Linked DNA regions of Rhodobium gokarnense. The protein of the gene in region 2 interacts with the protein of the main gene of each other region in a pairwise test. Links are inferred from orthologs where the notes say so. Each region holds a gene or a part of one and is shown on either strand. Other genes may lie near its edges.

Region 1 (15,056 bases), on a different replicon or contig from region 2:
TCAGGATGTGATGCATTATTCCGCTGCCTCCGCGATCATGGACCGACCTCCCACCTGCCACGCTTTATAGAGCGCGGCGATGGCGCAGGAAGCGAGCCGCGCCTTTTCGCCGTCGGCGCGGCTGGTCAGGATGATCGGGACGGCAGCGCCGAGCACGACGCCCGCGGCTTCCGCATGGGCGATGAAGGCCAGTTCCTTGGCCAGCATGTTGCCGGCTTCCAGGTTCGGCACGATGAGGACGTCGGCGCGGCCGGCGACCAGCGAGGTGATGCCCTTGGTCTGGGCCGCCTGCAGGTCGATGGCGTTGTCCATGGCCAGCGGCCCGTCGACGAGGCCGCCGGTGATCTGGCCGCGATCGGCCATCTTGGAGAGCGCGGCGGCATCGAGGGTCGAGGGGATCGCCGGATTGACGGTCTCCACGGCCGACAGCACGCCGACCTTCGGCTGGCCGATGCCGAGCGAGCGGCCGAGGTCGATGGCGCTCTGGGTGATGTCGATCTTTTCCTCAAGGCTCGGCGAGATGTTGATCGCCGCGTCCGAGACGATGAGCACGTGGTCGAGGCCCGGCACGTCCATGATGAAGGCGTGGCTGAGCCGGCGCCCGGTGCGAAGCCCGCCGTCGCGCTTGACGACGTGGCGCAGGAGCTGGTCGGTATGCAGGTGCCCCTTCATGATCGCCTGGACCTGGTCGGCGCGGGCCATCTCCACTGCCTTTGCCGCGGCCGCGTCATGGTTCGCAACGTCGATGATCTCGATGCCGGTAAGGTCCTCGCCGTGCTTCTTGGCGACCGCCTTGATGGCCTCGGCCGAGCCGATCAGGATCGGCACGATGAGGTTGCGCTTGGCGGCCAGCAGCGCGCCGCCGAGCGAGGCCGGGTCCTCCGGCGCAACGACGGCGGTCGCAGCGCTCGGCATGCCGGCACAGGCGTCGAGATAGCGGTCGAAATGCTGGTGGCGGCGGATCAGGAGGTCCGGCAGCCGGTCGTCGTCGATGGCCACCTTGCGGGTCGGGGCGAGCACTTCGGCAACGCCGTCGGCGACCACGTCGCCGCCGCGCCCGGTGATCACCGTGTCGAGGACGACGGTGTTGTTGGCGCGCTTTTCCGACACCGTGACGGTGACGGTCAGCTCATCGCCGACATGGACCCGGTCGACGAAGCGGAACGTCTGGGTCTTGTAGAGCGTGCCGGCGCCGGGGAGGATGTTGCCGAGCACCGAGGAGATCAGCGCGCCGACCCACATGGACGGGGCCACCGGTTCGGCCGTCTCGCCGTTCGCCTTGCCATTGTGGTGCTCGTCCTCCGGCAGGTGCAGCGGGTTGAGGTTGCCCGACGCGTGGGCGAAGACGAACAGGTCGTTGGCGGTGCACACGCGCTTGACGGAAGCGCTGTCGCCGACCGTCAGTTCGTCGAAAAGCTTGTTCTCGCGGATCATTTTTTTCGGCTCCTCGTCCCCGGAGTGGGCCTTTTTCTGTCTCAGGCGACGCTTCAGGCGGTCGGCGCGGTCGCAGCATCCGGCGAAGTGCCGGGGATGTGGCCCTCGACCTCGTGCTGCGGTTCGTGCCAGTCCTTCGCCATCGTCTTCAGCACCTGCTGGATGTGCTTGAACATGGCGATCGTCGGCGGGTCCATTTCTTCCACCGCGCCGGCGATTTCCATCACCAGATTGACCGCCCTCATGCGGTCGACGTCGTCGCGCAGCAGCTCCGGCAGGGTGGCGATCGCCTCCTTGCCGGCGAATTCCACGATCATCGTCTGCTCGTGGATGATGCGGCTGCGGTGCTCAGGCGTCATGGTGTCGAAGGGCGGCCGGGAATGCAGGATGCGGTTGGAGCGTTCGAGGCGGTCGCGCCGTACCGACCCGCGTGCCCGGGCGATCAGAATCAGCATGCGGATGATGGCCTCGGCATACCCTCCGACACCCGATTTTGCCAGCGCTTCCTTGACCTGGGGGTATTGCAAAGCGTCGCGCACCTCCCGCTTGCGGACGCCGTTTTCTGCAAGCCGCTTCATGACGGGCGTGCCGTAGATGCCGTGAAAGGCAAGCTCGATGAAGGCATCGCGGGTGTCGCGGAAGAGGTTCCAGTTGTTCTCCACGACGTCGGCCATCAGCTTTTCGGCCCTAAAGAACGGATTGTCCGCGGCAATCGGCGTGCGGGTCCGCCGGCGCCGGTCGGCCAGCGCCTTGACGCTGCGCATCGCCGGGTTGGCGCCGGAGAACAGATAGCGCTGGGTGCGCATCGGATGCATCACCCGGTTGGCCTCGGCGATTTGCGGCGTCACCATGCTCTGGACGAAGGGGCGCATGGTCAGCTCGTAGGTCTTCGTCGCCCATTCGGAGAGCTGGGCGACGGCGGCGAACTCCTCCTCTTCCTCGCGGCCGTCGTCGAGCGCCAGGATGTCGTCGATGGTGCGCGCTTCGAAGGAGACCGTATAGACGCCGTCCTCCTTGCCGATCTTCATTTCGTAAAGGCCGGGGGCGAGCGCCTCGATGGTCTTGACGACCGAGGTGATCTGCTTGTGCTGCTTGCTCGCCACCTTGGCCGAGACGAAGATGCCGAGATGGCCGACGCTGTCGTGCAGGGTGTAGACGACGACGTTGCCGCGCGCCTGCATCTCCTGGACGGAATCGTAAAGGTCCGGGATCCAGTTCAGCGCCTGCTGCGGCGGCGTGATGTTGTCGCCATGCGAGGCGAAGACGACGACCGGCGCCTGGATGCGGGTGAGGTCGATCGGCGTGCCGTCCGGCAGCACCGCCTCGCCGCGGGTCAGCTTGTTGCCGATGAACAGGTTCTCGACGATCCAGCGGATCTCGTTCTCGTTCATGAAATAGAAACCGGACCACCATTTCTCGAAATCGAGGAAGCGGTCGGCCTCGTTGTCGACGTCGGCGAAGACCGTGTAGTTCTTGCGCCACCAGGTGTTGGCCGGGTTGAGGCTCTCGAAGTTCATGACCAGGTGGGCGCCGTCGAACTTGCCGCCGCCGAGATCGGACGAAAACAGCGCCGGCACGGCACCGCCCATGACGCCGCCGAAATAGCGGAACGGGTTCTTGCCCTTTTCGCCGGCCCAGTAGGAGAGCGGCGCGCCGGCAATGACCAGCGGCCCGATCAGGTCCGGATGGATGGCGCCGAGGATCATCGAGGCCCAGCCGCCCTGGCAGTTGCCGGTAACAAGCGGCAGCGGCGCGTTCGGGTGCCGGGCGTGGATTTCCTTCAGGAACAGCGCCTCGGCCTCGCAGACATCGCCGAGGGTCTGGCCGGGTTCCGGGTCGGGATAGAAGATGACGAAATAGACCGGGTGGCCGTCCTTGAGGGCAACGCCGACCTCCGACTCGCTCTTGAAGCCGCCGATGCCGCTGCCGTGGCCGGCGCGCGGGTCGATGATGACGAAGGGGCGGCCGTCCTCGCGCTGCGGCGGCGAGCCCTCCGGCGGCAGGATGCGCACGAGGGCATAGTTGACGGGTTTGGCAAGCTCGCGGCCATCGATGATGAGGTCGTAGTCGAAGACCAGGACCGGCTTGAAGCCTTCCTCCTCGCGCTCGATGTAGGAGTCGCCGCGCTGGCGCAGGGTGTCGAGGAAGAGAAGCGAGCGCTCTGCAAAGTCGGTGGCGTAGTCCTGGAAGGCCGTCGCCGGATTGCCGTTCCAGAACTGCGGTGCAAGGGCGCGCATCGCCGCGGTCGTGCCGGTAACGGCCTTGGCCTGGCTGTCCCGCAGTGCATTGGCGTGGTGGCGCGTCAGCTCGCCCATCAGGCGCCACTGGCTGGCGAGATCGCCCCATCCATTGCCGAAGGCCGCGAAGGGATTGCTGTTGCTGGAGGTGTCTTTGTCGGTCATTGGGTCAACCCACGATGTGGTAGCCGCCGTCGATCATGTGGACGCCGCCGGTGACGTTGGCGGCCTCGCGGCTGGCAAGGAAGGCTGCGTAGGCGCCGACATCCTCGATCGTCGCCAGGTGATGGGTCGGCGTGCGCTCCGCGGTGCGCGCCATAAGCTCGTCGAAATGGTCGATGCCCGACGCCGCGCGGGTCTTCAGCGGCCCCGGCGACAGCGCATGGACGCTGATGCCCTTGGGGCCGAGTTCGGCGGCGAGGTAGCGCGAGGTGGATTCCAGCGCGGCCTTCACCGGGCCCATGATGTTGTAGTGGTCGACGACCTTTTCCGATCCGTAGAAGGAGACGGTCATGCAGGTGCCGCCGTTCGGCATCAGGTGTTCGGCCCGGCGCACCATGCGGATGAAGGAATAGACGGAGATGTCCATCGCCGCGGCAAAGCCGCTGCGCGAGCAGTCGACGACCCGGCCGTGCAGGTCCTCCTTCGGGCAGAAGGCGATGGAATGCAGGCAGACGTCGATGCGGCCCCAGCGCTGGCGGATGGCGTCGAACACCTCGCCGAACTCGCCGTCGCGCTGGACGTCGAGCGGCAGGCAGATTTCGGCACCCAGCTTTTCCGCGATCGGGCGCACGAAGCGTTCGGCACGGTCGTTCAGATAGGTGATGGCAAGGTCGGCGCCCTGGTCGCGGAACGCCTTGGCGCAGCCATAGGCGATCGACTCTTCGTTGGCGATCCCGACGACGAGCGCCTTTTTTCCGGCAAGCGAGAACACTGGAGAACCTCTTCGATAATGCGCTGCAGCATAGCGAATGAGTGTGAATTTTTTATTCCGATACAGTCAGTTCACTGAGGATTGACCGGACACTTCCGCAAACAATTTCAACAGCATGAAGAAATACCTAAAATACAATCTAGAAAACCGACCCCCGCGTGCAAGGCCGGTGCCCGACGCTTTTTCGTATGGTTGCCGACGGGTTTGTGCAGATGCACAACGGGCATCGCTTACCGCTGTCAAAAAGCGCAAGGGGTCGGGTGCTCAGAGCGGGCCGCGGCCGCCGTCGACGACAAAGCTCTGGGCGGTGCAGGCGCCGCCATCGTCGGCGGCGAGGAACAGAACCATCCGGTTGAACTCTTCGGCGGTGATGCGCCGCTTCAGGCACTGCATCTCCATGGTGCCGGCCTCGCCCTCCGGGCTCCACCACTTCTCCAGTTGCCGCTCGGTGGCGACCCAGCCGGGCAGCACGGCGTTGACCCGGATGTTGTCCGGCCCGAAGGTCCGCGCCATGGTGTGGGTAAGGCCCTGGACGGCGGACTTGGCGATGGCGTAGCCGGGAAAGAAGTCCTCCTTGATCATCCAGCACGAGCTGCCGATGTTGATGATCGACCCGAAGCCGGCCCGGCGCATCTGCGGCACCACCGCCTGGATGGCAAAGAACTGGTGCCGGAGGTTCACCGCAAAGCGGTCGTCCCAGTAGTCCGGCGTCACCTCCGCCCAGTCGTGCCGGTCGTCATTGGCGGCGTTGTTGACCAGGACCGTGATGTCGCCGAAATGCTTGCCCGTTTCCGCGATCGCCGCCTTCAGCGCATCGATGTCGCGAAGGTCGCCGGGGATGAAGAGCGGAGCGTGGGCGGCGCCGGCGGCGATGCAGGCGGCGACATTGGCCTTCCCCGCATCCTCGGCAAGGTCGATGAAGCCGACCTTCGCCCCCTGGCCGGCGAACTGGCGGACCATGTCGCCGCCGATGCCGGCGGCCCCGCCGGTGATGAAGACGACGCGGTCTTTCAAGCTCGGATAGCGGGCATAGTCGGGCATCGGGACGGCTCCTTGTGAGGGGACACGTGCTCCCGCTATTTCACACGAAAGACCTCGTGGCAACCGAGGCACGAATTGGTCATGTCGGAAAGCGCGACGAAGAGCTTCCTGTAGTTCTCCGCGCTCGGATCGGCGTCTGCCGCCCGCGCCGCATCGGCCAGCGGATAGGCGGTCTTGTGGAACAACTGGCCGATGGCTACCAGCTCCTGCGGCATGAAGCGGCCGACGCCGCGGCCTCCCTCCATGCCGCGCCGGGCCATTTCCTTCGGCATGTCCGTGCCGAGCTCCTCGGCCATCTGCCGCATGTCCTTAATGGCGGCGGCGATCTTTTCGTCCGGGGCGCCCATCTCCTCCATGCGCATGATGCGCATATGGCCAAGGCCGATCCGGCGCTCCGCGATCCGTGCTGCCAGCTCCAGGTCGTCCTCCGCGATCGCGGTGATCACCGCGTCGAGATTGACCAGGTCCTGGCGCATCTCCTCCAGGAACCGGTCGCGGATGTCCGGTGCCACCTCGACCAGTTCGCGGGTGTCCTCGGCAAGCACCGGCCGGGCACCGGGCAGGGACGCCGCCAGCACGCCGACGACAAGGGCGGCAAAGACAGCGGAATGCGGTTTCATATGATGGGTCCTCCCCTCGCTGCGGCGGGCCGTCGGCCCGCCTGTCATCGCCGGGACATATGCAAGGACGAGAACGTCACGGATTGCATTGAAGTCCTTCAAGGAAAGCGCGATTGCCATGTGCAAGGCCCGGCTTTTCGCAGATGTCCGCCGGCCGGAAAGACGCGGGTTCGCGCGCCCCGGCACCCGCGGCGCTTGAACGGGTGCCACGGTCTCACCATATTGGCGTCGACGGCGCAGATGCCGCACCGGATGCCAGCAAAGGGTCCGGACACTCAAGGTCGCTTCGCGAGAGGACTTTGACATGACACGAATGTCGGCGTTTTCCAGCCCCTATCTGTTGGGGTTCGACGATATCGAGCGCGTGCTCGACCGCGTTTCCAAAGCCACCAATGACGGCTACCCGCCCTACAATATCGAGCGGATCGGCTCGTCCGGCGGCTATGGCGAGACGCTTCGCATCACCCTTGCGGTGGCGGGCTTCACGCGCGAGCAGCTCGACGTGGCAGTGGAAGAAAACCAGTTGGTGATCCGCGGCCTTCAGACCGACGACAAGGAGCGGGACTTCCTCCACCGGGGCATCGCCTCGCGGCAGTTCCAGCGCACCTTCGTCCTTGCCGAGGGCATCGAAATCCTCGGCGCCGACCTGAAGGACGGCCTCCTCTCGATCGATCTTGCGCGTCCCGAGCCGGAACGCATCGTCCGCAAGATCGAGATCACGGCCCACGATTGACGGCAGCAGTCTTCTGCCGGAGCGGATGGCGGCAACGGCGGGCAAAGCCTTGCCGAAGCGTACCTCGCGCCACATGTGAGTATGAGGAGGCGTAAGCCATGAACGACACCAAGAACCACGATGCCCAGAAACACCCCCTGATGCCGCCCCACGTGTTCGCCAAGCTCGGCGGCGACCAGCTCGCCTATGTGCGCCCGGTCGCCTCGGAAGACCTGGCGACGATGTTCCCGGACGCGCCGGAAGTCGCTCCGGGCCTGAAGCTGTGGGCTCTGCTTGCCGCCGACGGCAGCCCGATCCTGATCGCCGACACCCGCGATGCGGCCGTTGCCAACGCCATCAGCAACGACATCCACGCGGTCAGCGTCCACTGATCCCGCCGAAAATTACGCGGTGAAATGACAAACGGCTCCGCCGGTCCCTGGGAACAGGGCTTGCGGGGCCGTTCGTCGTTCTGAGGGGGATCGCGCGGCTGCGTCAGGCCGCGTTGGAGGCGAGCGGTTGCGTCAGCAGCGCATAGAGCGCCGCCGGATCGGAGGTCGCCCGCAATTTGGCGATGATCGTCGGGTCGCGCAGTTGCCGGGCGATCCGTGCCAAGGCCTTCAGGTGGTCGGCGCCCGCACCTTCCGGCGCCAGCAGCAGGAAGATGATGTCGACGGGTTCGTCGTCGAGGGCGTCGAAGTCGACCGGCCGCTGCAGGCGCGCGAAGATGCCGACGAGCCGGTCGAGGGCGACCAGCTTGCCGTGCGGAATGGCGACGCCATGACCGACGCCGGTCGAGCCGAGCCGTTCACGCTGCAGGAGCGTGTCGAAGATATCGCGTTCCGGCAGGTGCACCCGGGACGCCGCCCGGCCCGCCAGTTCCTGGATCACCTGCTTCTTCGAATTCGCTTTCAGCGCCGGAACGATGGAGTCCGGGCTGAGAAGATCGCTCAGATCCATGACGAAGAGTCCTTTGACTGACATCCGACCTATTCCCGCGGCCGGAAGGCCGCTCCGCGGGAGGCGTTTCAGGATGAAACGACGATCCGAAAAGACACCGGACCGTCAGTCTGCCGCGCCGTTGCCGGCGAGAGACGGGTCGACCCAGCCGATATGGCCGTCGGCCCTGCGGTAGACCACGTTGATGCCGCCATTGCCCGCATTGCGGAAAACGACGACGGGCGACTCGATGAGATCGAGCTGCATGACCGCCATGCCGACCGTCATGGTCCTCATGTTGGTCGACGTTTCGGCGATGATGACGGGATTGAAATCTTCCGGGACTTCCTCCTCGTCCTCGCTCGCGGCGAAGACGACGTAGGAGGCTTCCCCCTTGGTGTCGGCCCGGTGGTCCTTGAGCTTGCGCTTGTAGCGCCGGAGCCGCTTCTCGATGCGCTCGGCGGCCTGGTCGAAGGACGATTGCGGTTCCTGGGCCTGGGCGGACGCCTGCAGGACGATGCCGGTATCGAGGTGGATGCTGCAGTCGGCGCGGCAGCCGGAGCCTTCGCGTTCGAACACCAGATTCCCGGAATAATTTCCGTCGAAATACTTGTCGACGGCATCGTCGATGCGGGCTTCCACATGGGTACGCAAAGATTCGCCGATATCGACGTTCTTACTGGAGATTCGCAGTGTCATAAGGTCCTCTGGGATCGTATCCGCCGGCGGCTCGCTGGTCGCTTGGGTCCGCGCGCCGCTGTTATATGCGCCGACGTCGAGCAAATGCGCTGCTCACAATGCGATGTCATATCGCCTCGTCCTGTCGCGCGCGGACTTCTACGGCCCTGCCGCGCCGAAGTCAATGACCGGTTTTCCCGTTCCGCGTTTAACCATGAGACCATCACCCCACAGGGTCCGGCCGGCTCTGTCCCGCCCACTTTGCGGCCGCGGCGACGGTCGCAACACTGTCACGAACGGATCATGCGCCCGTTGAGGGCCGCCGTCAAAGCCGAAAAACAACCGGCGGTTAAGCCGCTGGCATTGCGGGGGAAACGGGTCCTGCGTCAGGCGGCGCCATGCTGCAGGGCGCGCTTTTCGCGGCGCCGCTGGACCGAGGAGGGAATGCGCATGGACTCCCGGTATTTGGCGACCGTGCGCCGTGCGATATCGACGCCGGAATCCCTGAGCATCTTAACGATCGTATCGTCGGAAAGGATCGCTTCGGGGTTTTCCGCATCGATCAGGCGGCGGATCTGGTGGCGCACCGCCTCGGCGGAATGGGCCTCGCCGCCCTCGGCCGAGGCGATTGCCGAGGTGAAGAAGTATTTCAATTCGAAGATGCCGCGCGGCGTCGCCATGTACTTGTTCGACGTCACCCGGCTGACCGTCGACTCGTGCATGTTGATGGCTTCGGCGACGGTCCTGAGGTTGAGCGGCTTCAGATAGGCGACGCCGTTGGCCAGGAACCCGTCCTGCTGGCGCACGATCTCGGTGGAGACCTTGAGGATGGTGCGGGCCCGCTGGTCGAGGCTCTTGACCAGCCAGTTCGCCGTCTGCAGGCAGTCGGAGAGGTAGGTCTTGGCCTTGTCGTCGACGGCGGCCCTGGAGACGGTGGTGTAATAGGTCTGGTCGACCAGCACCTTGGGCAGCGTCTCGGTATTCAGCTCGATGGCCCAGCCGCCGCTGCTGGACGGGCGCACGATGACGTCGGGCACGACGGTCTGCACGACGGCGGCGCCGAAGGCGTTGCCGGGCTTGGGATTGAGCGCGCGGATCTCGCCGATCATGTCAACGAGGTCCTCCTCGTCGACGCCGCAGATCCGCCGCAGCGCCGAAAAATCGCGCCGGGCGAGGATTTCCAGATTGTCGACGAGCGCCTTCATCGCCGGATCGAGCCGGTCGCGCTCCTTCAGTTGCAGGGCGAGGCATTCGGCAAGGCTGCGCGCGCCGATCCCGCTCGGATCGAAGCTCTGGACGACGGCGAGGACCCGTTCGACGGTCTCGGGGTCGGTGCCGAGCTGTTCGGCCATGGTCTCGACGTCGCCGGTCAGGTAGCCGGCCTCGTCGATCATGTCGATGAGATACTGGCCGATCATCCGCTCCGCCGGATCGCTCACCGCAAGGACGAGCTGGTCGGCGAGGTGGTCCTGCATCGACTTTTCCGCGCCGAGCACGGCATCGAGGTCGAAGTCGTCGGCTGAGCCGCCGCGGCCGGAAACCTGCGACCACGAGCTGCCGGCAAGGGCGCCGGGATCGCTGACCGGCGCCGGGCTGTCGCTCGGCCCGTCCTCCGCATAGACGGAGCCGAAATCGGCATCGAGGTCGGAGACGTTGGCATCGGCGCCGGAGGTCAGCGCATCGGCAAGCGGCGCCGTATCGAGGTCCGGCCCATCGCTGTCTGAGCCACTGTCGGGGCCGCCGTCAGAGCTGGTGTCGGAACTGGCGGCGTCGGACGACGCATCGCCGCGGTCGGCCGCCTCATTGCCTTCGCCGGGGCCGCGCTCGTCGCTTTCGTCGCGCACCAGCAGCGGGTTGCGTTCCAGCTCGGTTTCCACATGGGCGACGAGATCGACATTGGACAGTTGCAGGAGCTTGATCGCCTGCATGAGCTGCGGCGTCATGACGAGCGCCTGGCTCGTCCGCATTTCGAGTTTCGGCGTCATTGCCATGCTCGAGAGCTGCCCCTGTCCCTGTCCGGCCGGTTGGTCCGTTTCTTGCCTTGCCCCTTTCTAATAGGATGTTCCGACTAAAGCGTAAACCGCTCGCCGAGGTAAAGGCGGCGCACGTCGGGGTCGGCGACGATCTCGTCGGGGCGACCCTCGGTAAGCACGGCGCCGGCCGCGATGATGTAGGCGCGGTCGATGAGGCCGAGGGTTTCGCGCACGTTGTGGTCGGTAATGAGGACGCCGATGCCGCGCTGGGTGAGGTGCCGGACGAGGGCCTGGATGTCGCCGACGGCGATCGGATCGATGCCCGCGAACGGCTCGTCAAGCAGCATGAAGGCCGGCCGGCTGGCCAGCGCCCGGGCGATCTCCACCCGCCGCCGCTCGCCGCCGGACAGCGCGATTGCCGGCGAGTCGGCGAGATGGGAGATGCCGAACTCGTCGAGCAGTTCCTCAAGCTCGGCCGTCCGCTTCCTGCGGTTCGGCTCGGTCACTTCCAGCACCGCAAGGATGTTGTCGCGCACGGTGAGGCCGCGAAAGATCGAGGCTTCCTGCGGCAGGTAGCCGATGCCGAGCCGGGCGCGGCGATACATCGGCAGGCCGGTGATGTCGAAGCCGCCGAGTTCGATGGCGCCGTGGTCGGGCCGGATGAGGCCGGTGATCATATAGAAGACGGTGGTCTTGCCGGCGCCGTTCGGGCCGAGAAGGCCGACCGCCTCGCCGCGGCCGACCGCGAGCGTCACGTCGCTCACCACCTGGCGCTGGCGATAGCTCTTGGCAAGGCTGCGCACGGCGAGCACATCGTCGCCGGATGCCGCCGCCTCGGCGGAAACGATCTGCGGCTCGGCGGGCTCGATGTCTTCGGTCCCGGCGCGGCGCGCGCGCCGTCGCCCTGCCGCTGCGCCGCGGCCCGTCAATCGGCTGAAGAGCCCGCGCACCGTCAAGCGCCCGTCCTCCCGCCGCGCAAAGCCGGCGTCCTCCGCCAAAAAGACAGATGTCCGATTGTCCGAACTATGTATCGTGAATCGTTCATGCGGGCGTCATATCCGTCTCGCCGGCATCTGTCGAGCGGACCTTCCGGTGCGCCGCGTCAATTCCCGGGCGGGGTTTTTTCTTTGCCAAGGCTCTTGGGCTGGATCAGCATGCGGATGCGCGACGGTGAGCGGAATTTCGCCTGGCCCGTCTTCATGTCGATTTCCAGGATCTCGCCCTGGATCACGTTCGGTCCCTTGGACAGGACCACATTGCCGGTGACGGTAAGCTGTTCCGCCTTCAAATCGAAGACGGCCTTGTCGCCGGTCGCCACCTGGTCGCCGGAGGAGACGTAGACCTTGCCGCCGGCCTCCAGCTTGGAGATGTCCTGGGCGCCGCCCTTGGCGCCCGCCCCGCCGGTGTAGAAGACCTTCAGGTTCTGCGCCTTCAGGACGGCATTCTGCTGGCGCACATTGACGTCGCCGCGGAAGATCGCGACCCGCTCCTTGTCGCGCACTTCCAGTTCGCGGGCCTCGATCTGGATCGGGTCGTTGGAATTGACGCCGAGGCCGGTGAAGGATTCGGTGAACGTCTGGGCCCGGGCGGCGGGCGCGGCAAGCACCGCGCCGGCGAACAGCGCGACGACAGCGAGGCGCGCGGCGGTCCCAAAGGTGGAAAAAAAGCGGGTCATTGGCCGGTTCCCTGTTCGCCGCCGGAGGCGGCGGGGGCCGCGGCGCCGTCCGCGCGCGGCCGTTTCGTCTTGGCGGCTTCCTTCAGTTCGGAGGAGACCGCCTTCGGCAGCTTTTCCCCGGCTGCCGGATTGAGCGTCATCTTGATGCCGTCGCCGAAGAGGATGGTCTGGCCGTCGTCCTTGACCTCCAGCCGCCCGGCCTCGATCGTTCCCTTTTCCGAGGTCAGGCTGAACGGATCGGCGCTGGTGACGACGCCGTCCTTGAAGTTGACCTCCGCACCGTCGAGCGTCGCCTGGTAGCCGAGGCTGGAATCGATGGTGATCCGGTCGGTCAGCGACAGCGTTTCCTTGGTGCCGTCGAAGACGCCTTCGACCGCCCTGAAGGTTGCCCAGGAGCCGTCGCCGAGCTCGACCCGGGCGCCGATCTTCTCCATCGTGATGATCTTCGGATTGGCAAGGCTCTGCACGGCGCGGTCGGCGGTGACCTCATAGGACCGGTTCTGCTTGTCGTGGCCGGAGAGCCGCGGATTGGCCATGACGATGCCGTCGCCGCCGAAGCTGAGGGCGGAAAGGTCGATGCCCGGCGCGAAGGACGAGATCACCACCATGCCGGCAATCACCGCAACGATGACCGCGGCGACGCTCGGCAGCACGATCTTCAGCCGCCGCACCCGCCGGCTGTGGCGCACAGCGTCAACGCGCGCCCGCTCGCGCTGGCGCGTGGCAAGCGGCGCGGGGCTGTCGGCAGTGGTCGGGTGCGCGGTCACTGGTCCTCGGCGGTCCTGACGCCATGATTAGGGAAAAAAGATGCGTATGCGGACGCCCTGTGCCGTCCGCGCCGCATCCGGTTCCCACAACAATATGATGGATTTCGGGCGGATCGCCAGTCAGCGGGCCGGGCGCCGTGTGTCGCGGCATCAGGAATGGGCGAAAATATCCTGTTCCGGCCAGCCTTCAAGGTCGAGCCGTGCCCGCGTCGGCAGGAAGCGGAAACAGGCCTCAGCCATCTCCGTGCGCTCCTCGCGGGCGAGCATCATCTGCAGCCGGTCGCGGAGCTGGTGCAGGTGGAGGACGTCCGAGGCCGCATAGGAGAGCTGGGCGTCGCTGAGGTCCTCGGCCGCCCAGTCGGAGCTCTGCTGCTGCTTGGAAAGGTCGATGTTCAGCAATTCGCGGCAGATGTCCTTCAGCCCGTGCCGGTCGGTATAGGTGCGCACCAGCCGCGAGGCGATCTTGGTGCACCAGACCGGCTCCGGCATGACGCCGAAGGCGTGATAGAGCACGGCGACGTCGAAGCGGGCGAAATGGAAGATCTTGACGACGTCCGGATCGGCAAGGAGCCGCGTCAGATTCGGCGCCTCGCTCTGGCCGCGGGCGATCTGCACCACGTCGGCGGTGCCGTCGCCGGGCGAGAGCTGCACCACGCACAGCCGGTCGCGATGGGGATTGAGGCCGAGGGTCTCGGTGTCGATGGCGACCGAGCCCTTGTAGCGGGAAAGATCGGGGAGGTCGCCTTTGTGGAGCCGGATGGTCATCGGTGTTTCCGTGGGTCTTGCCGGGCGGGCCGCAAGGCCGTTCGGGCCCGTCAACGAAAACACCGGCCGGTCCGGCACCCCGGGGTCGGCACGAACGGATCGCGCCTGCCGGGAAATCTGCCGGATGGTGCCCAGGAGAGGACTCGAACCTCCACGCCCTTTCGAGCACTAGCACCTGAAGCTAGCGCGTCTACCAATTCCGCCACCTGGGCCAACGGCGAAGGAGCTTTAAGGATCGCTTGCCGGCTTGTCAATCGGTGTCTGCGGCGGCCGCGTGGCCGATCTGCGCTTCGTCTCGCCGACAACGCAAACGCCGGCCGTTTCGCCGGCCCCGACACCGCCCCTGTACAGGCTTCCGGCGAGCGGGTAAGAGGAATGCGAAACTTTGCATTCGGCTTCGAACGGCGGTGGATTCCAATGGCAGTCTCGCAGAACTCCAAACTGGTGACGGTTTTCGGCGGATCGGGTTTCGTCGGCCGACATGTGGTGAGGGCCCTTGTTGCCCGCGGCTGGCGCGTGCGCGTCGCGGTGCGCCGGCCGGACCTTGCCTTCTTCCTGCAGCCGATCGGCGCGGTCGGCCAGATCCACGCGGTCCAGGCCAATCTGCGCTATCCCGAATCGATCGAGCGGGCGCTCGCCGGCGCCGACGCCGTCGTCAATTCCGTCGGCATCCTGGTGCCGAGCGGTAAGCAGACCTTCGAGGCGCTCGTTGCCGAGGGCGCGAAGAGAATCGCCGAGGCCGCGGCCAGGGCCGGCATCACCAATGTCGCGCACATCTCCGCCATCGGCGCGGACCCCGAATCGCCCGCGGCCTATGCCCGCGCCAAGGCGGCCGGCGAGGCCGGCGTCCTTGCCGCCGTGCCCGGCGCGGCGATCCTGAGGCCCTCCATCGTCTTCGGGCCGGAGGACGACTTCTTCAACCGCTTCGCATCGATGGCCGCGATGTCGCCCGTCGTCCCGCTGATCGGCGGCAGCACGAAGTTCCAGCCGGTCTTCGTCGGCGACGTCGCCGAGGCCGTCGCCATGGCCCTTGAGGGCAAGACCGAGCCGGGCGGCGTCTACGAGCTCGGCGGCCCGGAGGTGAAGACGTTCCGGGAATGCATCGAGGTGATGCTGGAGGTCATCGACCGCAAGCGCGCCATCGTCTCCCTGCCGCTGAAGATCGCCAGCATGCAGGCCTGGCTGCTGGAGAAGCTGCCGAAGCCGATGCTGACCCGCGACCAGGTCAAGATGCTTGCCCGCGACAACGTCGTCTCGGCGGAGGCCAAGGCGGCCGGCCGC
Region 2 (15,091 bases):
CGCGCAAGACGGTCGAAGGCGCAGCCGACAACATCCGGCGGCTGGCGCGCCAGTGTACCCGCCAGGCGGGCGGGCCGAACGGTCGGACGAATCCCCAGTTCTGCCAAAAATATGCGACCAATGCCGCCCGGGTGTCGCAAAACGCCATCGACCGCAATCCGAACTGTCTCGATCCCAGCCGGGGCGTTCACGGCTATTACCAGGGACATTACGACTGGTGCCTGAAGAATACGCGCGGCACCGTGCAAGGCGCGGCCAAAAACATCCGGCGGCTGGCGCGCCAGTGCAGCCGTTGACGGCCTGGAGCCTCGGGCGAGCATGGAATCGCGCCGAATGCTATAACCAACTGTTTTAACGAATAGAATTTTCGAGGACCGGTCTTTGTTTTTGGGGAAACCGGTCTGGAATCGGAGCGCTGAAAAGACCGGAGGGCGGCCTCGGCTGCCCTCCTTTTTCGTGAAAATGACCGGGCGGGCGCCCTCGCCGCCGTCGCGGCGTGCCGGTGACCGCGCGCCGCCGCCCATGCTAGGCTACGACCCGCGACTCTTTTCGTTGCACCCCTTCCGTCCGACAAAAATCCGGAGCCTTTGCCATGGAGCCCTCGCGGGACATTTCACGCCTTCTGGAAATCATGGCGGCGCTGAGGACGCCGGGCACCGGATGTCCCTGGGACCTGGAGCAGGATTTCTCCACCATCGCCCCCTACACCATCGAGGAAGCCTATGAGGTGGCCGACGCGATCGATCGCGGCGACCGCGGCGATCTTTGCGACGAGCTTGGCGACCTGCTCCTCCAGGTGGTCTTCCATGCGCGCATGGCGGAGGAAGAAAAGAGCTTTGATTTCAGCGATGTGGTGCTGGCGGTGAACCGCAAGATGGTGCGCCGGCACCCGCATGTCTTCGGCGATGCGGAGGCGCGCACCTCCGGCATGTCGAAGGCCCAGTGGGAGGCGATCAAGGCGGTCGAAAAACGCGAAAAGGCCGAGCGTCACGGCGATGCGGCAACGCGCAGCATCCTCGATGACGTGACCGTCGCCCTGCCCGCGCTCACCCGCGCCGTCAAGCTGCAGCAGCGCGCCGGCCGCGTCGGCTTCGACTGGAACGACGTCCGGGCCGTCATCGCCAAGCTGCACGAGGAACTGGGCGAGCTGGAAGCGGAAATGGCAGCAAGCGAGCCCGTCCAGGAGCGCATCGAGGAGGAAGTCGGCGACCTCCTCTTCGTCGTCGCGAATCTCGCCCGGCACCTGGACGTCGATCCGGAAAAGGCGCTGAGGGGCACGAACGACAAGTTCCGCGACCGGTTCCGGCACATCGAGGCCGGCCTGAAGGACGCGGGAAAAACGCCCGAGGACGCCACGTTAGAGGAGATGGAAGCGCTCTGGCAAGCGGCCAAGAAGCCTAAGAACGCATAGAACATAACGCGTTAGAAAACAGAGTTATAAAAACAACACTTAAAGTGATTGTTCGGCTTCCTGCGTGCGCATGCGGCCGTCGACGTAGGCGGCGCAGCGCCGGCGCACCTCGTCGGCGTATTTCGGCGGAATGCGGATGGTGAGGTGGATGCCCTCCTCGCCGTCGTCGCGCTCCAGGACCTCGCAACTGCGATAGAGCCAGGCGAGCAGCGCACCGTCGCTCGGCGGCAGGGTCAGCCGCAGCACCTGGCGGTTTGCGGTCAGCCGCCGCGCGATCTCGGCCAGCAGCGGCTCGATGCCCTCGCCGGTGAGTGCGGACACGGGGTAAGGACCGCCCTCCTCCGCCCGGTCCAGCATCCGCTGGCGCTGGTCGGGTGCCAGAAGGTCGATCTTGTTCCAGACCTCGATGACGTGGCTGGTGTCCCGGGCGTCGATGCCGAGCGCATCGAGGGTGTCGGCGACGTCGGTCGCCTGGGCCTCGGTCTCCGGATGGCTGATGTCGCGGATATGCAGCACGATGTCGGCCGAGATGACCTCTTCCAGCGTTGCCCGGAAGGCGGCGACGAGATGCGTCGGCAGGTCGGAGATGAAGCCGACGGTGTCGGACAGCACCACCTCCATGCCGCCGGGAAGCTCGACGCGCCTCAGGGTCGGGTCGAGGGTCGCGAACAAAAGGTCCTCGGCCATGACCGAGGCATCGGTCAGCCGGTTGAAGAGGGTCGACTTGCCGGCATTGGTGTAGCCGACCAGCGCGACGACGGGCCGCGGCACCTTCTTGCGCGCCTTGCGGTGCAGGCCGCGGGTGCGCTTGACCTGCTGCAGGTCCTTTTCCAGCCGGGTGATGCGTTCCTGGATCAGCCGCCGGTCGGCCTCGATCTGGGTCTCGCCGGGGCCACCAAGGAAGCCGAAGCCGCCGCGCTGGCGCTCCAGGTGGGTCCAGGAGCGTACGAGCCGGCTCTTCTGGTAATTGAGATGCGCCAGCTCGACCTGGAGGCGGCCTTCCTTGGTCCGCGCCCGCTCGCCGAAGATTTCGAGAATCAGGCCGGTGCGGTCGAGGATCTTGGCGTTCCAGGCCTTTTCCAGATTGCGCTGCTGGATCGGCGAAAGGGCGTGGTCGACGATGACGAGGCCGATGTCGTCCATGCGCACGGCAAGGCCGATCTCCTCCACCTTGCCGGAGCCGAACAGGGTTGCCGGTTTCGGCTCGGCGACGCGCACGACCGAGGCGCCGATTACGTCGAGCGCGATCGCCTCGGAAAGGCCCACGGTCTCGGCCAGCCGGCCCTCGGGCGAACGCTCCGTCAGAGCGGCCTCGCCGCGTCCCGGGGCGCCCTTGCGATGGGTCAGCTCCGGTTCGAGCACGAGCGCGCGCACGGGATCTCTCGCCACCTGCTCACCAGCCGGTGGAGTCTCGGCCCCGCCCTGCCCGTCTTGCGGCTTCAATCAGTCAGCGGCCTTTTCGCCCGTTTCCTCGCCCGGTTCAAAAAGCTGAACGGGCTGATTCGGCATGATCGTCGAAATAGCGTGCTTGTAGACGAGCTGGGAATGCCCGTCTCGCCTCAACAGGACACAGAAATTGTCGAACCAGGTAACCACCCCTTGCAACTTCACGCCGTTGACCAGGAAGATGGTCAGGGGGATCTTGTTCTTGCGTACATTGTTCAGGAAGGTGTCCTGGAGATTCTGTCCGCGGTCCGCCATTGTTGTTATTGCCTTTTGTCTTTCTTCGGACGTTGCGTCCGTTCTCTGTCGTTCTGCCGCCGGAAGCCATGCCGACGAACAATATTGCCGCAAGCGGGCATCGGTCACCTGCGAGCATAGCAAATCATAGGCGACGCATCGCTGGAATGAAACTACGATTATTTTATGAAATGCAAACGCAAATGCCGCATAAATTCAAGCTACACGCGCAGGTTTTCCGTCCGCAGCCCGATTTGCCGCAGTTTTACAGCCATTCCCGTCACCTGCGCAACCAGATGAGACCGTTTACCGCGCCCAGGAGCGCGAGCATTTCCAGGCGCCCGGCGATCATGGTCAGGCACAGGGCGAGCTTGGCGATGACGCCGAACTCCTCAAAGAGCTGCCAGTGGCGCACGCCGGTCTGCCACTGGCTCTCATAGACCGGGCCGATATTGGAAAAGGTCGCGGCCGTCGCCAGGAGCGCGTTCTCGTAGTCGATGGCCTCGCCGGCGACGACGAGGGTGATGATGCCGAGGACCATGACCGTGACCACGAAATGGCTCCAGATCGCCTTCATGAGCTGCATGTCGTAGGGCTGGCTGCCGAATTTCGCCGGCCGGATGCCGTGCGGATAGAGCAGCCGCGTCAGCTCGCGGGCCGACTGGGTGGCCATGGCGCCGAACCGGTAGGCCTTGATGCCGCCGGCGGTGGAAAAGGCGCTGCCGCCGATGAAGATGACCATCAGCACCAGCGGCAACGGCAACAGCGCGAGGCCGCCGGTGCGGGTCTCGTAGCCGGTCGTCGAGATCATCGAGGCGGCCGTCACCAGCCCCTCGCGCAGGGCCGACAGCGGCGACAGCACGCTCGCCGAGCCGGCGGCCTGAAACAGCACCGCGGCCGTCAGCACGCCGAGGACGAGGATTCCGGCGATCAGGATATAGCTCTCCCGGTGCTCCTTCAGGAGCTGGAAGCGGCGCTGCAGCACCATACGGTGCCACAGGATGCTGGTCGCTCCGATGACCATGAAAACGGCGAGCCAGACTTCCAGCGCCGGCAGACCATAGACCGACAGGTCGCCGTCGCGCGGCATGAAGCCGCCGGTTGAGACGGTGGAAAAGGTCAGGCAGAAGGCGTCGAAGGCCGGCGCGCCGATGACGAAGAGGCCGACGAAGCAGATGAAGGTGGCGGCGCCATAGGCCGTTGCGGTGTCCAGAACGATCTGGGTGGCGCGGCTGATGTCGGTGCGCTCACTGGTCTCCAGCAGGCGGATCTGGCGGCCCGGAAGCCCGCCGACCCCGGCCGGCGCGAGAATCAGCACGATGGACAGAAGCGTCAGGAAGCCGCCGATCCATTGCAGCTCGGCGCGCCAGAAGATGACCGCGCGCGGCAGCGGATCGAGCGTCTTGAAGACCGTGGCGCCGGTCGTCGTCAGTCCCGAGACCGTCTCGAAATAGGCATCGATCGGAGCCAGCCCGGTGATCAGCACCACCGGGATCGCGGCGATCGCCGGCACCAGGGCCCAGACCATGATGAGGAGGATATAGCCGTTCTTGTGGACCAGCCGGCGCTCGCGCCCGGTAAGCGCGATGGCCGCGGAGACGGAGACGACGGAGGTGAGCGCGGCGGTCAGGCCGAAATCGACGAGTGCGACCGTCTCGCCATAGCTGGCGGCGACGGCCACCGGCAGGAGCAGCGCCACGGCGATGCCGGTGAGGACGAGCGCGAAATGATAGAGGATACCGCTCATGAACCGGCCATGCCCGGATCCTAGAAGAACTCGAGGCTGACGCGGAACATGCGCTCGACCTGGCGCACCCGGCCGCCGACGGTGAAGATGACGACCCGGTCGTTGGCGAGGATCTGGGTGTCGCCGCGCGGGATGATGACGTTGCCGGCGCGGTAGATGGCGCCGATGCGGATGCCGTCGGGAACGTCGAGTTCGCGCAAGGGTTTGCCGACCAGCGGCGAGGTCTCCAGCGCCTCGGCCTCGATCACCTCGGCGCTGCCGTTCTGCAGCGAGTGGACGCCGCGGATGCGGCCGCGGCGGACGTGGCGCAGCACCTTGGAGACGGTGACGGCGCGCGGATTGATGTGGGCGTCGATGCCGAGGGCGCGGGCAAAGGCGTGGTAGCTGGTGTTGTTGATGAGGCAGAGATTGCGCCGGCAGCCGAGCTTCTTGGCCATGACGCTGGTCAGGATGTTGGCCTCGTCGTCATTGGTCAGCGCGATCATGGTGTCGGCGTGGCGCACGTCCGCTTCGGTGAGGATCGCCTGGTCGAGGGCGCTGCCGTGCAGGATCACCGTGCGCTTCAGGCCGTCGGCGATGTCGATGGCGCGCTCGCGCGAGGCCTCGATGATCTTGACCTTGGAGCCGGCGTGGCGCTGTTCCAGGGCCTTGGCGACGTAGAGCCCGATATTGCCGCCGCCGGCGACCACCACCCGGTTCGCCTCCGGTTCCTCGTGGCCGAAGATGCCGAGTGTCCGCGCCACCTGCTCGCGGCGCGCGGCGACATAGACGAGGTCGCCTTCCAGCATGGCGTCGTTGATATGCGGCACGAACAGGGTGTTGCCGCGGAAGATGCCGACGACGACGGCGCCGAGATCGGGAAACAGCTCGGTGAGCTGGCGAATCGGCGTGTCGACGATCGGGCAGTCCGGCTCGCAGACGACGCCGACGACGACGACCTTGTCGTCGGCAAAGCGCACGGTCTCCACAGCGCCCGGCAGGGCGAGGCGCCGCAGCACCATCTCGCCGACCTCGATCTCCGGCGAGATGATGACGTCGATCGGCATGTGGTCGCGGGAGAACAGGTCCTGCCAGTGCGGCTGCAGATAGCTCTGGGCGCGCACCCGGGCGACCTTGGTCGGCACCGCGAACAGCGAGTGCGCGACCTGGCAGGCGACCATGTTGACCTCGTCGTAGAGGGTGACGGCGATGATCATGTCGGCCTGGTCGGCGCCGGCCTGGGACAACACGTCCGGATGGGCGCCGTGGCCGACGAAGCCGCGCACGTCGAGCGCCTCGCGGATGCGGTTGATCAGTTCGGGCGAGGAATCGATGACGGTGACGTCGTTCTGCTCGGCCGCGAGCTTTTCGGCGATGCCGTAGCCGACCTGGCCGGCTCCGCAGACAATGACTCTCATGGGGTTGCGACTCTCATGGACGGCGCCTTTCGCGCTTTTTGCTCCTGCCCTTTTAGCGGGTTAAAGGGGCGCACGAAACAGCGCAGGAACAGGAAAGCGACAACGCCGGGCGGGCCGCGCGGTTCCGCGGGGCCCCGATCGTCAGCCGAGGCCGAGGGATTTCAGCTTGCGGTGCAGGGCCGATCTCTCCATGCCGACGAATTCCGCGGTGCGCGAGATGTTGCCGCCGAAACGGTCGATCTGGGCCTTCAGGTAGTCGCGCTCGAAGGCCTCGCGGGCGTTCCTCAGCGACATGGCGAGGAGATGCTCGCCGCCGGCGCTCGACGACAGCGAGGGCAGCATGGAGCCGACCTCGGCCGGCAGGAGGTCGGCGGTGATCGTCGCCTCCGGGTCGCCGCGGGTCAGGATCATCAGCCGCTCCACATTGTTGCGGAGCTGGCGGATGTTGCCGGGCCAGTCATGGGCCTGCAGGACGGCCATGGCGTCGTCGCCGATGCGCCGCTTCGGCAGGCCCGTCGCCACCGAGATCTGCTCCATGAAGAAGTCGACGAGGCCGGGGATGTCCTCGCGCCGCTCCGACAGGGACGGCACCCGGAGCGGCACCACGCCGAGCCGGTGGAACAGGTCCTCGCGGAACCGGCCTTCGGCGATCTCGGCCTCCAGGTTACGGGCGCTGGAGGAAATGATGCGCACGTCGACATGGACCTTGGTGCCGCCATTGACGCGCTGGAACTTCTGGTCGACCAGCACGCGCAGGATCTTGCTCTGGGTCTCGCCGGGCATGTCGGCAATTTCATCAAGGTACAGCGTGCCGCCATGGGCCTCTTCGAGCGCGCCGACCTTGCGCTGGGCGCCGCCTTCGGCCTCGATGCCGAACAGCTCCTCCTCCATGCGCTCCGGCGTGATGGTGGCCGCGTTGAGCACCACGAAGGGACCGGCCGCGCGGGCCGAGCGATTGTGGATGGTGCGCGCCACCAGCTCCTTGCCGGAGCCGGACGGGCCGGTGATCAGGATGCGGCTGTTGGTCGGCGCGACGCGCTCGATGGTCTGGCCGAGCTGGTTGATGACGGAGGAATCGCCGACGAGCTGCAGCGCATCGCCGGAGCGCTGGCGCAGGTCCCTCACCTCACGCTTCAGCTTGGAGGCTTCCAGCGCGCGTTCCGCGATCAGCACCAGCCGGTCGGCCTTGAACGGCTTTTCGATATAGTCGTAGGCGCCGCGCTTGATGGCGGAGACGGCGGTCTCGATGTTGCCGTGGCCGGAGATCATCACCACCGGCAGTTCCGGATGCTGGGCCTTGATCTCGTCGAGGAGGCCGAGGCCGTCGAGGCGGCTGCCCTGCAGCCAGATGTCGAGGAAGGCGAGCGAGGGCCGGCGGTCGCCGATCGCGGCAAGGGCGCCGTCGGCGTCCGCCGCGGTGCGGGTCGCGTGTCCCTCGTCCTCCAGGATGCCGGCGACGAGGTCGCGGATGTCCGTTTCGTCGTCAACGATGAGAATATCGCTGGCCATTGTGGTTATGCTCCCTCGGTCAGGCTTTCGGCGGCATCGGACGCGGCCGCGCCGCCGCCATTGACCAACAGTGTGAGACGGACCATGGCGCCGCTGCCGCCTTCGGCAACGGCCGGCGCGTCGCGCAACTCGATGCGCCCGCCATGTTCCTCGACGATCTTGCCGACGATGGCGAGGCCGAGGCCGGTGCCCTTCTCGCGCGTCGTCATGTAAGGCTCAAGCAACCGCTGGCGGTTTTCCTTCGGCCAGCCGATGCCGTTGTCGATGACGTCGATGACGAAGCGCCCCCCCTCGCGGTGGACCCGCACGTGGATGTGGCCCTCGCGTTCGTCCACGGCGATTGCGGCCTCCACGGCCTCCGTGGCGTTCTTGACGACATTGCCGACGGCCTGGCCGATCAGCCGGTGGTCGAAGCGGCCGATCATCGGCTGCTCCTCGAATTCGGTGGTGAACTCCACGTCCTGGCGGCCGACGCCGACGAGGAACACAGCCTCGCTGACGGTGTCGGTGAGGTCGCGCTCCTCCATCACCGCCTTCGGCATGCGGGCGAAGGACGAGAACTCGTCGACCATGCGGCCGATGTCGCCGACCTGGCGCACGATGGTGTCGATGCACTGGTCGAACACGGTGCGGTCGTCCTCGATCTGCTTGCCGTAGCGGCGCTTGATGCGTTCGGCGGAAAGCTGGATCGGCGTCAGCGGGTTCTTGATCTCGTGGGCGATGCGGCGGGCGACGTCGGCCCAGGCGGTGGAGCGCTGGGCGGCGACGAGGTCGGTGATGTCGTCGAAGGTCAGCACCAGGCCGTGGTCGCGGCCGGCGGACTGCTCGCTGGTGGCCTGGACGGAGAACGTGCGCTCGCGGCCGTCGCGCACCAGCACGACCTCCTCGGTGCGGTTGCCGCTGGCCGCGGCGTGGGCGGCCGGGACGATGCCGGAGAATTCCGGCACGGCCTCGTCGATCGGCCGGCCGACCAGTTCGTCGAAGGAGAGCGCCAGCAGGTGCTGGGCGGAGTTGTTGGCGAGCGAGATGCGGCTGTCCTCGTCGATGCCGAGGACGCCGGCGGTCACGCCGGCCAGAACCGCCTCGGTGAAGCGGCGACGGCGGTCGATCTGGTCGTTGGCCGCGAGCAGCTCGCCGCGCTGGCTGCGAAGCTGCTTCATCATGGTGTTGAAGGTGTTGCCGAGCCGGAAGAGGTCCCCTTCCCGGCGCCCGATGGCGACCTCCACGTCCATGTTGCCGCGCGAGACCTGGTCGGCGGCGCCGATCAGCCGGCGGATCGGCGTCACCAGACGGTTGGCGAAGCCGAGGCCGATCCAGATGGCGGAGAGCAGCAGCACCAGGGTCATGCCCACATAGATCATGCCGAAGGCGACCTGGACGCCGAACCGGCTCTCTTCCAGGCGGGCATATTCGGACGCCTTCTCCTTGGTGACACTCAGATACTCGACGACGCGGCTGTCCAGCGCCCGGGCGATGTAGAGATAGGTGTCGACATAGCCGGTCAGCTTCATGACGCCGCCGACGAGGTTCGACGGCCCCGGCGCGATCAGCACCGGCTCGCCGTCCTCGGCGCGCTCCAGCACGCCCTTCGGCGGCATCAGCATCTTCACGTCGGGATCGATGATGGCGCTGGTGATGATGCTGCCGTCGGAGCCGAGGAGATAGGCGGCCGGGATCTGGCGCAGCGTGAGCTGGGTCTTGAGGAACAGGTCGAAGCGCAGCGGCTCCTCGTCATAGAGCGGCTTGGCGCGGGAAAAGTCCGAGGCCATGGCGATGAGGTCGGAGCGCAGCACCCGCGTGTGTTCCTGCACATAGGCGTTGGCGACGGTGACCGCGTTGGAGACGATCTGGCGGGTGCGGTCCTGGAACCAGCGGTCGAGGCCGACATCTAGGGTGATCAGGGCGATGATGGCGACGATGATCGCCGGGATCGCCGCGATCAGGCTGAACAGCGTGACGATGCGCACATGCAGGCGCGCCGCGGCGCGGCCGCGCTGGCGGGCGAGCAGCAGGCTGCGGGCTTCCAGCGCGATGGTGACCAGCAGGATGACGACGAGGATGCCGTTGATGACCATCGCCGCCCGGATCACTTCCGGCGTCGGGTTGATGGGCGACAGGCCGGTCAGGACGATGAACGAAATGGTCGCCGCGAACAGCGCCACCACCACGGTGATGAGGCCGATGCGCCGGACCAGGCGGCGTCCGTCGCCGCCCGAGCCGGTGCGCTGGTCGGTCTGTCTGGAAGCGTCCGATGGGGTGGCCGAAGAGGTCATGCGCGGCAGAAGGCCCGTGGCAGTCGTCGGTGAAGGCGGGTCCGATGATTCCGGAAAGTCGCAATCCTACAACAATGTTGCGAAAATGCGACAGAAGCGGGGCAGAAAACTTTACCGGCGCGCATGCGAACGCCCCCGGGCGGCCGAAGCCGCCCGGTTACGCCCTCGCCTGAGGCGTCTTAGCGCATGCCGCGATAGACCTGGATTTCCAGGTCGCGGATCTTCTTGCGCAAGGTGTTGCGATTGAGGCCGAGGAGATCGGCGGCGCGGATCTGGTTGCCTCTGGTCGCGGCGAGCGCCGCCGTGATCAGCGGCTGCTCGATTTCCCGCAGAATCCGCTGGTAGAGCCCGGCCGGTGGCAATTCGTCGCCGAACTGGGAGAAGTATTTGGCCAGGTGCCGCTCGACGGCGACGGTGAGCGACTCGCTCTCCTGGGCCGGCTCCGGCAGCGGCTCGGCGAACGGGCGCTCCAGCTCCGCCTCGATGTGCTCCTTGTTGATGACCTCGTCGGGGCAGAGGGCGGCGAGCCGGCGGATCAGGTTTTCCAGCTCGCGGATGTTGCCCGGCCAGCGGTAACGGCGCAGCGCCTCAAGGGCGGCAGCATCGATCTGCTTGGCCGGCAGACCCTCGCGGGACGCCTGCAGGAAGAAGTGCCGGACGAGGTCGCCGATGTCCTCGGTGCGCTCGCGAAGGGGCGGCAACCGGATGGGGACGACGTTGAGGCGGAAGAACAGGTCCTCGCGGAACAGGCCCTGGTCGATGAGCTGGCGCAGGTCCTTGTTGGTGGCGGCGACGATGCGCACGTCGGTCTTGATCGGCGTGCGGCCGCCGACGGTGGTGTATTCGCCCTGCTGCAGGACGCGCAGCAGCCGCGTCTGGGCGTCCATCGGCATGTCGCCGATCTCGTCGAGGAACAGCGTGCCGCTCTCGGCCTGCTCGAAGCGGCCGACGGAGCGGGTCTGGGCGCCGGTAAAGGAGCCCTTCTCGTGGCCGAACAGTTCCGATTCGATGAGGTCGCGCGGGATGGCGGCCATGTTGATGGCGACGAACGGGCCGTTGCGGCGCTTGCCGTAGTCGTGCAGGGCGCGGGCGACCAGTTCCTTGCCGGTGCCCGATTCGCCGGAGATCAGCACCGTCAGGTCGGTGTGCATGAGGCGCGCGAGCACCCGGTAGATGTCCTGCATGGCCGGCGAGCGGCCGACCAGCGGGATGTTCTCGCCGCCCTCCTCCTCGTCGCCGACCCGCTGCTCGCGGCGCGGCTCGGACAGGGCGCGGCCGACGATGGAGATCAGCTCCTTCAGGTCGAAGGGCTTGGGCAGGTATTCGTAGGCGCCCTTCTCGGAGGCCCGGATCGCCGTCATGAAGGTGTTCTGCGCGCTCATGACGACGATCGGCAGGTCCGGCCGGATGCGCTTGATGCGCGGCAGGAGATCGAAGGCGTTCTCGTCCGGCATCACCACGTCGGTGATGACGAGATCGCCGTCGCCCTCGTTGATCCAGCGCCACAGCGTGCCGGCATTGGAGGTCAGGCGGACGTCGTAGCCGGAGCGCGACAGGGCCTGGTTGAGGACGGTGCGGATTGCCGAATCGTCATCGGCGACGAGGATTCTTCCCTGCGTCATTGGGTGTCTCCGGCGTCGCCCGCGGTGGCGGGCGTAAAGGCTGGCAGGAGGATGCGGAAGACGGTCATGCCCGATTTCATGTCACATTCTATGACGCCGCCATGGTCGCCGACGATCTTGGCGACGAGGGCAAGGCCGAGGCCGGTGCCGTTGGTCTTGGTGGTGACGAACGGGTCGAACAGATGCGGCAAGAGATCTTCGGAGACGCCGGGGCCGTTGTCCTTGACGCAGAATTCCAGCGGCAGGCTGACCTTTTCCGCGCTGCCCGGGACGGACAGCCGGATGCCCGGCCGGAACGCGGTCGACAGCTCGATCTCGCCGTCGGGCCGGTCCTTGACCGCCTCGCAGGCGTTCTTGATGAGGTTGAGGAAGACCTGGATGAGCTGGTCGGAATTGGCCCAGACCGGCGGCAGCGACGGGTCGTAGTCCTCGCGGATCGTGACGTCCCGGGCAAAGCCGGTGGTGGCGACCCGCTTCACCCGGTCGAGCACGACATGGATGTTGACCGGCGCGCGCTCCACCGGGCGCTCGTCGGAAAAGACGTCCATGCGGTCGACGAGCTTGACGATGCGGTCGGCCTCGGCGGTGATGAGCTGGGTCAGCGCCCGGTCCTCGTCGCCGACGGACTGCTCCAGGAGTTGGGCGGCGCCGCGGATGCCCGACAGCGGGTTCTTGATCTCGTGGGCGAGCATGGACGCAAGGCCCATGACCGAACGGGCGGCGCCGCGATGGGTGAGCTGCCGGTCGATCTTGTCGGCCATGGAGCGTTCCTGCAGCATGACGACGGTGCCGGGCTGGCGATTTATCAGCGGTGCGGCATGGATGTCGACGATGCGCTCCGAGCCGATGCGGGGCGAGGAAATGTCGACCCGGTAGCCGTTGACCGGGGTGCCCCGGCGCACGACTTCGTCGATCAGCGCCAGCACCGGGCTGCCGAAGGGCACGAAATAGGACAGGCCATGCTTGCGCAGGCTGGAAAGGCTCGCCTGGAAAAAGGACTGGGCCGAATCGTTCGCCGTGATGATGCTCATGTCCTCGTCGACGAGCAGCACCGGATGCGGCAGGGCGTTGATGATGGCGGTCGCCTGCACTTCGCTGGCACCGTTGGCGGAGGCGTTCTTGCGGTTCAGCATCAGGCGGCATCCCGTCGTTCGGCCGCGTCGAACCAGCACGTCAGCAGCGCGCGCACGCTGTCGGGGTTCTCTGCAGTCAGAATGTCCCTGCGCAGGGCTTTTGCGTCGGCGTCGCTGCGCGGGCTGGCGTCCATGTACCAGGCAAGATGCTTGCGGGCGGCGCGAAGGCCGAGGTCGACGCCGTAGTGGTCGAGGATGCCCTCATAGTGTTCGGCGACGATCACCGCGATCTCGTCATTGGCCGGCTCGGCCGGGGCGACGCCGGTCGAAAGATACCGTGCAACGGCGCCGGGGAACCAGGGGCGCCCATAGGCGCCGCGCCCGATCATGATGCCGTCGGCGCCGGACTGGCTGAGCATTTCGGCGGCATCTTCGAAGCTTTCGCAGTCGCCATTGGCGATGACGGGAATGGAGACGGCCTGCTTGACCGCGGCAATGGCCTTCCAGTCGGCCCTGCCCTTGTAGAACTGGCAGCGCGTGCGGCCATGGACGGTGACGAGGGCAACGCCGGCCTTTTCGGCGCGCCGTGCAAGCTCCGGCGCGTTGAGATTCTCGTCGTCCCAGCCTAGGCGCATCTTGACGGTGACAGGCACTTTGACCGCGCCGACCACGGCCTCGATCAGCCGCGTTGCGTGTTCGAGATCGCGCATCAGGGCCGAGCCGGCATAGCCGGTCGTCACGCGCTTGGACGGGCAGCCCATATTGATGTCGAGGAGGTCGGCGCCGGCGGCTTCCAGGCGGCGGGCGCTTTCGGCGAGTGCCGTCGCCTCGCGCCCGGCAAGCTGTACCGCGTGGGGGGCGACGCCGGCCGATTCGGCGCGCAAATGGGCCTCCTCACCGCCGGTGATCAGTTCGTTGCTTGCCACCATTTCCGAAATCACCAGACCCGCGCCGAAGCGATGCGCCAGCCGCCGGAACGGCGCATCGGTAATGCCCGCCATCGGCGCCAGGAATACGGCATTTTTCAGCCGCAGATCACCGATCGTGGGAGCGTGGTTCCACACGGTCCGTCGCATGCTTTTGCTCACTTCATAGGCAGATATACGGGCTGCACTGATATTAGTCAATGCGACGCCTTGACGGCGTGACGATGCGCGGCATTCCTGCAACATATGCGCCCGCCGCCGCATCGTGATATGGAACGATCACATAGCAAATTAATGGCCCCGAACCACTCACATTTTCCGTGTCGCCCATGAAAATCGACGAAAACACGACGGTCGCCGTCCTGCTGGTTGCCGCCGGACGCGGATCGCGGGCCGCCACCGCCTCCGACACCAGCCCCAAACAATATCGCACAATTGGTGGCGTTTCGGTTATCGCCCGCTCGATCAAGGTGTTCCAGGACCATCCGCGCGTCGGGCCGGTCGTTGCCGTCATCCACCGGGACGACGGCGCGGCCTTCACAGAGGCGACCGGCGAGGCCGGCCGGGACGTTGCGACCGTTCCGGGCGGCGCCACGCGACAGGCCTCGGTGCTGTGCGGGCTGGAGCACCTTGCGTCCCTCCCCGCCCCGCCGGACATCGTCCTCATCCACGACGCCGTGCGCCCGTTCGTCGCCCCGTCGGTGATCGACGACGTCATCCTGGCGCTTGGCGACAGCGAGGGCGCGATCGCCGCCCTGCCCGCCATCGAGACGCTAAAGACCGAGACCGAGAACGGGCATATCGCCAAAACCGTGCCGCGGGCCGGCGTCTGGTCGGCGCAGACGCCCCAGGGCTTCCATTTCGCGCCGATCCTTGCCGCCCATCGCGCCGCCGCCGAATCGGAGCGCTCCGACTTCACCGACGACGCTGCGGTGGCCGAATGGTACGGTGCGGCCGTGCGGCTCGTCGCCGGCAACCGCGACAACGTCAAGCTGACAACGGCGGGAGACCTCGCCAGCGCCGACCGGAGACTGAAGATGGAAGCGCTGATGCACATGGCCGACATAAGGGTCGGCTCCGGCTTCGACGTCCATGCCTTCGTGGAGGGCTCCGAAGTCATCCTCGGCGGCGTCGCGATCCCGCACGACAAGCGCCTCAGCGGCCATTCGGACGCGGACGTCGCCATGCATGCCGTGACCGACGCGCTCTTCGGCGCGCTCGGCGACGGCGATATCGGCAGCCACTTCCCGCCCTCCGAGCCGGAATGGAAGGGAGCGGCCTCAAGAATCTTCCTGGAAAAGGCGGTCTCGCTCGTTCAGGAACGTGGCGGCGGCATCGCCCATATCGACGTGACGATCATCTGCGAGGCGCCGAAGATCGGCCCGCACCGGGACGCGATCAGGGAGAGCCTGGCCGCACTCTGCGGCCTTGCCGTGGAGCGGGTCTCGGTGAA

What was found.
Region 1: the proteins of trkA (region 2) and ptsN interact in binary tests that used the Escherichia coli proteins (3 or more experiments, as listed by UniProt). The link is inferred for Rhodobium gokarnense from one-to-one orthologs.

Annotation. Positions count from the first base shown.
Region 1 is NZ_JAOQNS010000013.1:147,892-162,947, reverse strand. The notes cover bases 6,207-9,151. They hold ptsN (PTS IIA-like nitrogen regulatory protein PtsN), read right to left. Parts: upstream 7,939-9,151; coding sequence 7,474-7,938; downstream 6,207-7,473. Other genes in these bases: rpoN (RNA polymerase factor sigma-54), read right to left, coding at 8,982-9,151; hpf (ribosome hibernation-promoting factor, HPF/YfiA family), read right to left, coding at 8,044-8,616; M2319_RS19995 (BQ00720 family protein), read left to right, coding at 7,098-7,370; M2319_RS20000 (Hsp20 family protein), read left to right, coding at 6,571-6,999; M2319_RS20005 (hypothetical protein), read right to left, coding at 6,207-6,266. Also shown: M2319_RS20030 (acetate/propionate family kinase), read right to left, coding at 1-16; M2319_RS20025 (bifunctional enoyl-CoA hydratase/phosphate acetyltransferase), read right to left, coding at 16-1,434; M2319_RS20020 (DUF3141 domain-containing protein), read right to left, coding at 1,488-3,836; enoyl-ACP reductase FabI, read right to left, coding at 3,841-4,605; M2319_RS20010 (SDR family NAD(P)-dependent oxidoreductase), read right to left, coding at 4,870-5,646; more of M2319_RS20005, read right to left, coding at 5,682-6,206; more of rpoN, read right to left, coding at 9,152-10,586; lptB (LPS export ABC transporter ATP-binding protein), read right to left, coding at 10,664-11,524; M2319_RS19970 (LptA/OstA family protein), read right to left, coding at 11,671-12,243; LPS export ABC transporter periplasmic protein LptC, read right to left, coding at 12,240-13,010; M2319_RS19960 (ribonuclease D), read right to left, coding at 13,161-13,775; M2319_RS19950 (complex I NDUFA9 subunit family protein), read left to right, coding at 14,193-15,056. UniProt on the Escherichia coli protein: Seems to have a role in regulating nitrogen assimilation.
Region 2 is NZ_JAOQNS010000004.1:409,384-424,474, forward strand. What follows is about bases 4,048-7,027. They hold trkA (Trk system potassium transporter TrkA), read right to left. Parts: upstream 6,236-7,027; coding sequence 4,859-6,235; downstream 4,048-4,858. Other genes in these bases: M2319_RS09555 (TrkH family potassium uptake protein), read right to left, coding at 4,048-4,838; ntrX (nitrogen assimilation response regulator NtrX), read right to left, coding at 6,377-7,027. In the rest of the region: M2319_RS09535 (hypothetical protein), read left to right, coding at 1-296; mazG (nucleoside triphosphate pyrophosphohydrolase), read left to right, coding at 593-1,411; GTPase HflX, read right to left, coding at 1,451-2,800; RNA chaperone Hfq, read right to left, coding at 2,855-3,112; more of M2319_RS09555, read right to left, coding at 3,372-4,047; more of ntrX, read right to left, coding at 7,028-7,744; M2319_RS09570 (sensor histidine kinase NtrY-like), read right to left, coding at 7,750-10,017; ntrC (nitrogen regulation protein NR(I)), read right to left, coding at 10,197-11,639; M2319_RS09580 (two-component system sensor histidine kinase NtrB), read right to left, coding at 11,636-12,772; tRNA dihydrouridine synthase DusB, read right to left, coding at 12,772-13,788; M2319_RS09590 (bifunctional 2-C-methyl-D-erythritol 4-phosphate cytidylyltransferase/2-C-methyl-D-erythritol 2,4-cyclodiphosphate synthase), read left to right, coding at 13,968-15,091. UniProt on the Escherichia coli protein: Part of the constitutive potassium transport systems TrkG and TrkH. May regulate the transport activity of TrkG and TrkH systems. Binds to NAD(+) and NADH.